2 regions of the Arthrobacter sp. CAN_A214 genome follow, and region 1 is predicted to be linked to the other one. Evidence: riboswitches for the same ligand, from Rfam matches in the RefSeq annotation. Region 1 holds a riboswitch; the other holds the start of a gene.
What was found. Region 1 has a riboswitch for thiamine pyrophosphate ahead of thiO (glycine oxidase ThiO). Riboswitches for the same ligand answer to the same signal wherever they lie in the genome.
Positions count from the first base shown of each region.

Region 2: another riboswitch for thiamine pyrophosphate. It lies ahead of IWX65_RS13515 (ECF transporter S component); the one in region 1 lies ahead of thiO (glycine oxidase ThiO).

Region 1 covers NZ_JADOUU010000029.1:15,119-20,785, forward strand. The annotation lists gene IWX65_RS17900 (PDDEXK nuclease domain-containing protein) at 1-234, opposite strand, end outside; gene IWX65_RS17905 (DUF1016 N-terminal domain-containing protein) at 207-551, opposite strand; gene IWX65_RS15280 (hypothetical protein) at 812-1,375, opposite strand; gene thiE (thiamine phosphate synthase) at 2,397-3,050, opposite strand; TPP riboswitch at 3,142-3,274, shown strand; gene thiO (glycine oxidase ThiO) at 3,266-4,525, shown strand; gene thiS (sulfur carrier protein ThiS) at 4,522-4,758, shown strand; gene IWX65_RS15300 (thiazole synthase) at 4,763-5,539, shown strand.
Region 2 covers NZ_JADOUU010000018.1:16,214-21,880, reverse strand. The annotation lists gene IWX65_RS13525 (tripartite tricarboxylate transporter permease) at 24-1,598, shown strand; gene IWX65_RS13520 (MFS transporter) at 1,710-2,933, shown strand; TPP riboswitch at 2,995-3,125, shown strand; gene IWX65_RS13515 (ECF transporter S component) at 3,188-3,793, shown strand; gene IWX65_RS13510 (ABC transporter ATP-binding protein) at 3,790-5,283, shown strand; gene IWX65_RS13505 (energy-coupling factor transporter transmembrane component T family protein) at 5,280-5,667, shown strand, end outside.

The DNA of each region.
Region 1 (5,667 bases):
CTCGAAGGCGTACGGGCCTTTGGCGACCTGCTGCGCCAGTTCGGAATCCGGTGCCGAGAGCTGCCGGGTGAAGTTCGACGGCGCTGCCCCGGTACGCTCCATCGATTTGTTCATGATCATGTTCATCAGGACGTTGCGTGACCACCCGTATTCCACGGCGGCCGAGGCGTACCAGTGACGGCTTTCAGCGTTATCTAGCTTGTCGATCAGGACCATGATGTGACCCCATGGCAATTTCCCAGCAGTCTGCTGGGAAATTGGCTGCTCGTCCTGCCAGGCAGCCGCACATGTACTGCAAATTGCTTGGGAAAAAGGTCCTTCATCTGCGGAAACTCCGCACGAAGATCCGCAGCCAACTGCTTGACGACGCCGGTTCCCCACCCTTGACGTACCTGCTGGGCGAGGATTTCATTCCCGATATTCCAGTACAGCTCGATCAGCTGAGTATTAACAGTCCGCTGCACCCGGAACTGGGCATCACGAACTCGACGCTTCAAAGCATCAAGCGTCGAGGCGTAACCATCGGGTAGAACGACATCGGTACGGACCATGGAACCATTCTCCCGGCGCGCCCCTCCCCCGGACGAATCTGCCCTGCACCAGTCCCCTCCCGAAGCTCAGAATCTACTGCCAGCACCAAACATCTTCCAACCGGCTCGGAGCTGACGAAATGGGCCGTTATCGGCGTTTTCTCGGCTCATCCCCCTGTCGGCTGTTGATCGGCATCGACCATCTATGAGCGTGTGACGGGGCAGTAGAAATCTGCAGGGACACGGGCGTTCATAGGGCGGCCGATCAGTCCGTTGACTGCTTAGTCATTGCCGAGTGAAGCTCCATCAAGGATCGGAGGAAATCCCGGAATGGGAATCGCATCGTACCCCCAGTTCAGGACAGTCCATCGGCCCTCGTTGAGGTTCATCACGAGAGGATAGGCCTCGAGAAATTCATCGGGCTCCCATACCCCGCTCGTTGACGGAAGTGGGTGAACATAGAGAAGTTCGGTATCCGGGGCTACTGCCCGCAGGTTCGCTCCGATGCCAGCCACGTCAGGGTCAAGCGGAAACGCTTCGCGCGTTTCACGCAGCATCACTCCAGCAAAAGGATCCCATAGCTCATGGTTACCACCAGTGCTCGAAGCCAGAGCATGCGCGGTTCTCTCAGGATCATGACCGCTAGCGATTAATTTCTCCCGGTTCGCTTCGACCCACGCCTGCGCCCAGCACAAGCAAAGGATCGGGTGCATGTCCCCCCAAGCCTGTCTCAGGTCACCGCGATAAACAGCGCTCAGGAACTTGAAGGCAGCGATGGCGACCTCGGCCTGAGCCGCAGCTTCCTCACTCCCCTGTTCGGGAAAACTGTTTTCGCCCGGAATCATACCTCTAAGTATGTCCTCCGAAAAGAATGCCAAGGAACGCTCACAGCTCCAGTAGAGGCCCTCATACAGACAATATGCGTGTCCTCGGGTGATGGCATCCTCTGTGGCTTGAAAAACGGCGCCAGCGGGCGCGTGTCAGCGATGGGGCGTCGCTCGGACTTCGCTGAGCTTTGGAAGCTATCACCCGACACTCCTTCGTCATAGCCCGCGGAGCCGCGGGTACAGCGGCATCAGATTGCAATACAAGACCTGTAATATCCATCACCACACTCAGCCACGCCACCAGTTCTACTCGCTGTGGTGGGTCATCCACCTGTGGACGGGTGGAGCCCTTGCGGTTCAGCTCAAGGCCGTCCATCTGTGGGTGAGCCACAGCATTGCATGCTGCAAGGTACAGGGACTCCAGTTTGCTGAAGGTACATCCCGAGCCATTGGAACGCCCCAACGAACGCTTCTTCCCCACTGCTGCCTGAACTCACGATTCACAGGAGCGTCATATGCGCTGTTACCGGTTCTTTCCGAGTACTGGGGCTCCGCTGTTCGTAATTGGTTTCTGCTTCACCCGTTTGACCTGGAGCAGGGGTTGGCGGATGAAATTGATGCTGTCCTGTTGGTGGAATAGGCGGCGTCCCTCTCCCTTGATCTGTACCCAGAGCACGCTGTGATCATCGGTTATAGCGTCAATATGTCCGGGTACCTAGTTACCTTTGGCAACCTCCACGATGACAGGATCACCTTTTTCTAATTCGTGCCAGTGCGGGTTGTGGGAGCTCAGTGGTACATCGTTAATGTCGCCAGCTGGCTCGTCGCCCCGGTTTTTCAATGTGCGTAACATGGCCTGCTCCTCCCTGCGCCTTAGGACTTATCAGTTTTCCGGCCTGGTTCCCCATCTTGCACTGAAGGGATGACCGCCCGGTTAACCAAGGCCCAACCCACACCACAGCTCGAAACTGTCCTACTAATGGTGTATGCCGATTTAGCAGGGTGAGGGCTGGTGGGCCCGAACATTGGCATACCGAGGTTAGCTGAGCGGCGGGAGCGCTGATTTGAGGGACTTGGCGGCAGAGGACGGGTCGTCGGCTTCCGTGATGGCTCGTACAACGACGACTCTGCGGGCCCCGGCTTCGACGACCTGTTCGATGGTGGTGTGATCGATGCCGCCGATGGCAAACCAGGCACGTGGGGAACCGGTTTCGGTCAAAAGTGCCGTGGCATAACGTACTAGTTCCAGCCCGGCAGGAGCACGTCCGGGTTTCGTGGGTGTGGCCCAGATAGGGCCGGTGCAGAAGTAATCCAGTGCGTTGGTGGACATGGCAGCGATGACTTGGGCTGGGGAATGGGTGGATAAACCGATGATCGGTTCAGTGCCCAGCAGTTGCCGGGCGGCAGGTACTGGTAGATCTTTTTGTCCTACATGGAAGACCGGTGCGCCGCTGAGCCGGGCGATGTCGGCCCTGTCATTGGCGGAGAATAGTTTGCCGTGTCGTTTCGCCGCCGCGCGGAGAACCTCAAGACAGGCGAGTTCCTCGGCTGCTTCGATGTTCTTGTCGCGGAGTTGGATGATGTCCACGCCTCCGGTGTATGCGGCGTCGATGAAATTGGCGAAATCGCCCTTTTCCTTCCGTGAATCCGTGCACAGGTACAGCTGCGCTGATGCGAGTTTCTGCCGGTGCAGGGGGCCCGTACTGACCGTTAAGGACGTTTCACCATCGGACGGGTTCAGTTGGAAGGGTGAACATCCGCAACAGAAGCCATACGGCCTAGACTAATAGCTCCACGGGAGCCTCATTCCGGCAGTGCCACCATGCTGACGGTCGACAGGGCTGAGAGGGCGTTTGACGCCGACCGTATGAACCTGAACCGGTTGATCCCGGCGTAGGAAGGACTCTTATGACGTTGCACAACCCGGACCGCGCCGCGCATACCGCCATTGTCGGTGGCGGAATCATAGGACTGGCCATTGCCTGGGAGGTCAGCCGTCGCGGCCACCGTGTCACGCTGATTGATTCCGCGCCCGCTTCCGGAGCTACCCGTGCTGCGGCCGGAATGCTGGCCCCGGTCAGTGAACTTCATTATCAGGAAGAATCCCTACTGGACCTGACGCTGCCCTCGGCCCGGGCTTACCAGCAGTTCACCATGGAGCTGGAAGCCGCCTCCGGGGTTGGAACCGGCTACCAGCGGACGCAGACACTAATAGCCGGCATCGATCCAGCCGACCGGCAAGCCCTGACCGACCTGCGCTCAGTCCAGTCAGGTCTTGGGCTCAAGGTTGAGGAACTCACCACCCGTCAGGCTCGGCGTCTGGAGCCGCTGCTCGGCCCGCAACTGACAAGCGCGTTCCTGGTTCCCGAGGATCATCAGGTGGATCCGCGGGCTATGGCCGCTGCCCTCCAAGCAGCACTGGCGCAACAGCCAACAGCGCGCACGGTGCCGGTTCCGGCCACCGCACTTATCCATGATGATGCCGCTGACCGTACTGCTGTGACCGGTGTCCTGCTGGAGGACGGGGAGCGGATTGACGCTGATGAGGTCATTCTGGCCAACGGGCTCGGTACGGCAAACATTGCAGGTCTACCGGCAGGGCTGCGGCTGGCGTTACGTCCGGTGTACGGGGATATTCTGCGATTGCGCGTACCCGAACACCTCAGACCGCTGACAACCTCCACGGTCCGCGGACTGGTCCACGGATCCCCGATATATGTGGTGCCCCGTCAGGAAGGAACGGTGGTGATAGGTGCCACCCAGCGAGAGAACGGATCCGCCGGACTTTCCGCAGGCGGGGTTTACGAGTTGCTACGGGATGCCCAGACGCTGATCCCTGCCGTCGCGGAGTTGGAACTGCTCGAAGCCCTCTGCCGCCCCCGACCTGGAACCCCTGACAACGCTCCCCTGCTCGGCCGGTGTAGAAACCCGGACGGCTCCGGGGTACGCGGACTGGTTATTGCCTCCGGCTTCTTCCGGCACGGGGTGCTGTTGGCACCGATCACCGCACGCCTCTGCGCAGACCTGATCAGCCAAAACATACCGGAGGTCGACATCGAGCGATTTCGGCCCGACCGGTTCAGTGACCCCGGGCACCTTCCTGGAACGTCCCGTCACGATGCTTTCCGCCACAACACTTCTCCTGACGAAGTAAGGACCGCAACATGAGCTACACACTGAACGGACAGGCCCGGAACACGGTATCGGTTTCCACCCTCAAACACTTGATTGCTGAGCTGACCGGCCGTGAGCTGACCGATACCGGGCAACCAGTCGACAAGAAACAGCTGGGGGTAGCCGTCGCCGTCAACGCCGAGGTCGTACCCCGCAACCAGTGGGCCGAGATAACCATCCACGACGGTGACGACGTCGAAATTCTTACCGCCGTCCAAGGAGGATAAAAACATGACTGACAACGACACGTTAACCATTGACGGGGTAGCGTTTACCTCCCGGCTGATCATGGGAACTAGCGGAGCCCCGAGCCTGGAAAATCTCGGCGCGGCACTGGCAGCATCGGGAACGGAACTGACAACCGTGGCACTGCGGCGATACACCCCCGAGACGGGTGGTTCCCTGTTCGAACTACTCAACGAGCAGGGAATCCGAATCTTGCCGAACACGGCAGGATGTTTTACTGCCCGAGAGGCGGTCATGACCGCCGAAATGGCGCGAGAGGCACTGGAAACGGACTGGATAAAACTGGAAGTCATCGCCGATGAACAGACCCTGCTACCCGATGCACTGGAACTCATCGAGGCCACCGAAACACTGGTCAACAAAGGCTTCAAGGTCTTTGCATACACCAACGACGATCCCGTCCTGGCCCGACGACTGGAACAACTCGGAGCAGCAGCCGTCATGCCACTGGGATCACCCATCGGCACAGGACTAGGCATCCTGAACCCCCACAACATCGAACTCATCGCCTCACGGGCAACAGTTCCGGTAGTACTCGACGCCGGAATCGGCACCGCCTCCGACGCCGCCCTGGCGATGGAATTGGGCTGCGACGCGGTCCTACTCGCCACAGCAGTCACCAGAGCACAAGAACCGATAAAAATGGCGACAGCCTTCAAACACGCCGTGACCGCCGGCAGGCTTGCCTCACAAGCCGGCCGGATACCCAAACGCACCCATGCACAAGCCTCCTCCCCCGCCGAAGGCCGCCCCGACTTCTAACAACTCATGCGCAGTTATCGGCGCATAGCGCCGGGGAAGTTGCAGACTTCAGTATCAACTCAGGCCTCCGGTACCTTTCCGGTATACCTGTGCCCGTCGCCGCATGACACCAAGCGTCTTCAGCTAGG
Region 2 (5,667 bases), on a different contig from region 1:
ACTCGGCTCGAAGGAGAGTTAGCTTGGACGTCTTCAATAACCTCGCTGGGGGGATTGTTTCGATCCTGACCCTGCAGAACATTCTGCTACTGGGGGCTGGGGTCACCCTGGGTATGATCGTCGGCGTCATGCCCGGCCTCGGTCCATCGGCGGGCCTCGCGATCCTGCTGCCGCTGACCTTCGGGCTGGACCCCACCGGCGCGATCGTGATGATGGCCGCCGTGTACTACGGATCGATGTACGGCGGCACGATCACCTCGGTCCTGATCAATACCCCGGGCGAGTCGGCGACCGTCGCCAGTACCTTCGACGGTTATCCGCTGGCGAAACAAGGCCGGGCGGGGCCCGCGCTGATCATGGCCGCCATCGCTTCCTTCATCGCGGGCACGATTGGTGCGGTCCTGATCAGTTTCTTCGCGCCGAGCGTCGCGTCGGTCGCCCGCACCTTCGGTCCGCCCGAACTGTTCCTGATCGTCGTCGTAGGACTGCTGACGCTCATCGTCATCGTCGGAAAGAATCGCCTTCTCGGTGTGATCTCGGCACTCATCGGGTTCGCCCTGGCAACCGTCGGCATCGATGTCGGAATCGGCGCACAGCGCTACACCTTCGGCTCCACCGAACTCATCAACGGAATCGACTTCATCCCGGTGGCCATCGGGCTGTTCGGTGTGGGGGAGATCCTTCATGCCATGTGGCGCGGTGGGCACCTCGAGAAACTCGATTATCAGAAGATCTCGCTCCGAGGCAAGGGTTTCTGGCCCACACGGGCTGACTTCAAGGAATCCAATGGCGCGATGCTGCGCGGCTCCTTCCTCGGTTTCTTCACCGGAACCGCGCCCGGCGCCGGGGCGACCGTTGCCTCGCTCATGTCCTACAACGTCGAGAAATCGATTTCGAAGACGCCCGAGCGTTTCGGCAAGGGTGCCATGGCGGGACTGGCCGGACCGGAGGCAGCCAACAACGGTGCTTCCGCCGGTGCAATGGTGCCGCTGCTGACCCTCGGCATACCGGGATCATCGTCGACGGCGGTCCTCCTGGCCGCATTCCTGATGTGGGGCCTGCAGCCGGGCCCGTTGCTGATGGAACAAAACCCCGAATTCGCCTGGGGACTGATTGCCAGCATGTATCTCGGCAACGTGATGCTCCTGCTGATCAACATCTTCATGATTCCGACGTTCGCCAACGTCGCGAGGGTGCCGTTCCGTGTGCTCGCTCCCGCAATCATCCTCATCTGCGCACTCGGCACCTACACCATCCACGGCAGCATCCTCGAAGTGTGGATCATGCTCGCCTGCGGCGTGCTCGGGTTCTTCATGCGCCGTTACGGCTTCTCTCCGGCCGCCCTCGTTATCGCGCTGGTCCTCGGACCTCTTGCAGAGGAGACGCTGCGCCAGACAATGATCATCTCGGGCGGCAGCTTCGGGATTTTCTTCGAACGTGCAACGTCGATGTGGCTGCTGGCAGTCATGGTCCTCCTCGTCGCCGTTCCGCTCCTGAGTCCCTGGATCAAGCAGATCGTCAATGTCCGGGTTCGGGACGTCGGAAGGCGCCGCCGTGAGCAGCGGCGCGCTGATGAGAAGAATGATGTGAACTCCTGACCCTTTGACTGCTCGCCCCGCACGGAGCGAGCGGTCAAAGCCACATTGCAACACCGGAAGTGAACAAAAGGAAGCGGGTGTAAGCGCCGGCGCCACTGGAGGAGCATCACTATGGCACGAGCCGCGCGGCCGGGACGATGGCTTTGGATGCTCGTAGCGGCAGCCATCCTCAGCCAGGGCTCCTTGAACCTGGCCCGGTTGCTGATCTCCTACAAGGCCCTGGCACTGGGAGGCGACGCCGTCGCCATCGGATTCATCTCGGCCGCCTTCGCGATCCTGCCTGCAGTTGTCGCCATCTCGCTCGGCCGGTTGTCGGACAGGACCGCCTGGTTGCGGCCGCTGATCGCCACTGGATTGCTGACCCTCACCGTCAGTTGCCTGCTGCTATCCGGTTCGGCTTCACTGCTGCTCGTGGCTGTCGGTAGCGCCGGGCTGGGATTGGGCCATCTCGCCTTCGCCATCGCGGCGCAGTCCATGATCGCCAAGCGATCCGATCCCGACTCGATGGATGCCGGCTTCGGTTGGTTCACCGCTGGATTCGCCCTGGGCCAGATGGTGGGCCCGCTCCTCGCCGGCGGGCTTCTCAGCAACCGAGGCGCTACCACCGTCGCGGGCCGTCTCGCGGACATCGACCAAGCCCTGTTGCTTGCCGGACTGCTGGCCCTGATCGCCGTCCCACTGATCCTGGTGAGGATTGGAAGCCGTGGAATGGCCGGCACCGCGGTCAAGGGAGCTGCAACCCTGGACGTGAAGGACTCGGTCGGCATGATCCTCGGACGCCCCGGGGTGAAGTCCAACATGCTGGCAAGCCTGGCTCTCCTGACCACCATGGACATTCTCATCGCGTTCCTGCCGCTGATCGCCGAGCAGCAAGGTGTCCCTCCGCTGGTCGTGGGTCTGCTGCTCGCCCTCCGCGCCGCGGCCACCATTCTGTCCCGCATGCTGTTGACCGTCCTCCTGCGTCGATGGAGCCGGAACCAGCTGGTGTTGGCGAGCCTTTTCGGTGCGGCACTCGGCCTGGTCGTGCTGCCGTACGTGCTCGAGAACATCTGGATTGCTGCCGCGTCCCAGATTCTGGTCGGCTTCTTCCTCGGCCTCGGCCAGCCCCTGACCATGGCATTGATATCCCGGGCCGTGAGGGAAGAATCACGGGGGGCGGCCCTCGCCATCCGACTGCTGGGCAATCGGATCGGCCAAATCGTCCTGCCGGCGGCAGCGGGACTCGCGGCAGCTCCGCTGGGACCGAGCGGCGCCATCTGGATGACCTGCTTCGTGCTGGGTGCCGCGGGCGCAGTCAAGGGTATCGGCGACCGCCGTCCCCCTCCACCGGGATGAACAGAGCGACATCCGCGGTACTGGAAGCCCCTGCGGTGTAGGATCGTAACGCTTCACCAAACACATACGACAGGGGAGCGCCGTTCCGTCGCAGCCAGTGCTGCCGGAGCCGGGCGCTGAGAGTGCGGACAGCCGCAGACCCTCGAACCTGATCCGGTTAGTACCGGCGAAGGGAGTCGAGTTCTCAGAGTGTTTCTAGGAAGACCCTTCCCTGGAATACCCTCCCCTCCTGTACCTCAGGAGGATTCTGCATCATGGCAACAACGGCCCCCAAAGGCACTCAAACCCGCAGCCTCGAATGGCGCGTCGTCGACATCGTGGTGGCCTCGGTCATCGCGGTGGCAGTCGGCGTCGTCTTCTTCGCCTGGTCCGCGGGCTACTCGCTCATCAGCGGCATCACCGCCGCGTTCCCGCCGCTCGGAGGCCTGTACGTGGGCGGCTGGCTCATTGCAGGCGTCCTTGGCGGGCTCATCATCCGCAAGCCCGGTGCCGCTCTCTACTGCGAAGTCCTTGCAGCAGTAGTGTCGATGGCCCTCGGCACGCAGTGGGGTCTCCTCGTGGTCATCTCCGGCGCTATCCAGGGCCTCGGCGCCGAACTCGTGTTCCTGCTCTTCCTCTATCGACGCTGGAACCTGGGCGTCGCGCTCCTCGCAGGGCTCGGCGCCGGTATTGCCCTGGCGATCAGCGAGAACATCCTGTACAACTCGCTTTGGGCCATCGACTGGCAGCTCCTCTACCTGCTTTTCGCTTCCATTTCCGGCGTCGTCATCGCGGGCCTGCTGTCCTGGCTCGCGATGCGGGGGCTCGCCAAAACGGGAGTGCTCTCCTCCTTCGCCGCGGGTCGCACGGCCGACGTGTGACCCAGCACACCACGGCGCCCGTTGCCGTCACCGCCCGGAACTGGGGGTGGCGGCATGCGGGCCGCAGCCGCTTCGCGGTGAGGGGAATCGACCTCGAAGTCGAGCCCGGCGAGCGGATCCTGCTCCTCGGCGCATCCGGTGCCGGCAAGTCCACGCTCCTTTCCGCTCTGGCCGGTGTGCTGGGGAACGACGACGAGGGTGAACAGGAGGGCACCCTCCTCCTCGACGGCGGCAGTCCCGCCTCCCAGCGCGGCCGAGCCGGATTGGTGCTGCAGGATCCCGATTCGCAGGTCGTCCTTGCGAGGGTGGGCGATGAAGTGGCCTTCGGAGCCGAGAACCTTTCGGTTCCGCGCGCGGACATCTGGGAACGCGTGCACCGCGCGCTCGACGACGTCGGGCTGAATGTTCCGCTCGACCGCTCCACCTCGGCGCTGTCCGGCGGGCAGAAGCAGCGTCTCGCGCTTGCATCGGTCCTGGCCATGCAGCCGGGCCTCCTGCTGCTCGACGAACCGACGGCCAACCTCGATCCGCAGGGCGTGATCGACGTGCGCAACGCCGTTGTCCGGGTGCTTGACCGGGTTCCGGCGACGCTCGTTGTGGTCGAACACCGCGTTGAGGTGTGGGCGGGCGTTGTCGACCGCGTGGTGGTGCTTGCCGCCGACGGCGGAATCCTCGCGGACGGCACCCCGGAGGAGATTCTCGGCAAGGAAGCCGCCCGCTGCAGCCTTGCCGAGGCTGGAGTCTGGGTGCCGGGTCGGAGACCGGCGGTGGAAGGCCCGCGGCCCGGCGCCGGCGGGGAGGTACTGCTGTCCTCGGCCAACCTCGCGGTGGCACGGACGAAGCGGGGACCGGAGGTTCTTGCGGGCGTGGACGTCGAGTTGCGTGCCGCATCGGCCCTCAGCATCGTAGGCCCCAATGGAGCAGGAAAATCGACGCTTGCCCTCACCCTGGCGGGGCTCCTGAAACCCCGCCGGGGAGAAGTCACGGCAGGTACGTCGCTCGCCCGCGGAGCGGGACCCGATCCTTCGAAGTGGCGGTCGGCGGAGCTGGTGCAGCGCATCGGCACCGTTTTCCAGGAACCCGAGCACCAGTTCCTCACCTCCACCGTGGCGGATGAGCTGGAGTTCGGGCCGCGCCGCGTGGCCCGCGAACCGGAGGCTTCCTTCCGCCCCCGTATCGCAGAGCTCGCCGGAAGACTCCGTCTCGATCATCTCCGCGCGGCGAATCCCTTCACCCTGTCCGGTGGGGAGAAACGGCGGCTGTCAGTGGCCACCATGCTCGCCACCAGCCCCGACATCCTGGTGCTCGATGAGCCGACGTTCGGACAGGATGCAGGAACCTGGGCGGAGCTCGTCGGTCTGCTGCGGGAACTGGTCAGCGAGGGCGGCTGCGTCGTCTCGGTCACCCACGACACCGACTTCACTGAAGCGCTCGGCAACCGCGTCCTCGACGTCGGGTCTGTTGCTGACGCCCGGCGGGATTCGCGATGAGCAGTGACATTCTCACGCCGTCGCTGACGGGCAGCACGCTGATCCGCGCGAATCCGCTTTCCAAGCTCTTCGCCGCCGGGATGATCACCGCGGTGGTGATGCTCAGCATCGACTGGGTCAGCGCTGCGGTGGCCCTCGGATGTGAGATCCTGCTGATGCCGCTGCTCGGCATCAGTGTCCGCGGTCTGCTGCTCCGGGCCTGGCCCCTGCTCATCGCAGCGCTGGTGGCCGCCTACGGCACGGCACTGCTCGCCGAAAAGACAGGCGACGTACTGCTGGAGATCGGTCCGGTTCTTTTTACCGAGGGGTCCGTGTCCGCAGGATTCGCCATCGGGATCCGGGGCCTCGCGCTGGCCCTGCCCGGTATTTTCCTCGCCGTCTCCA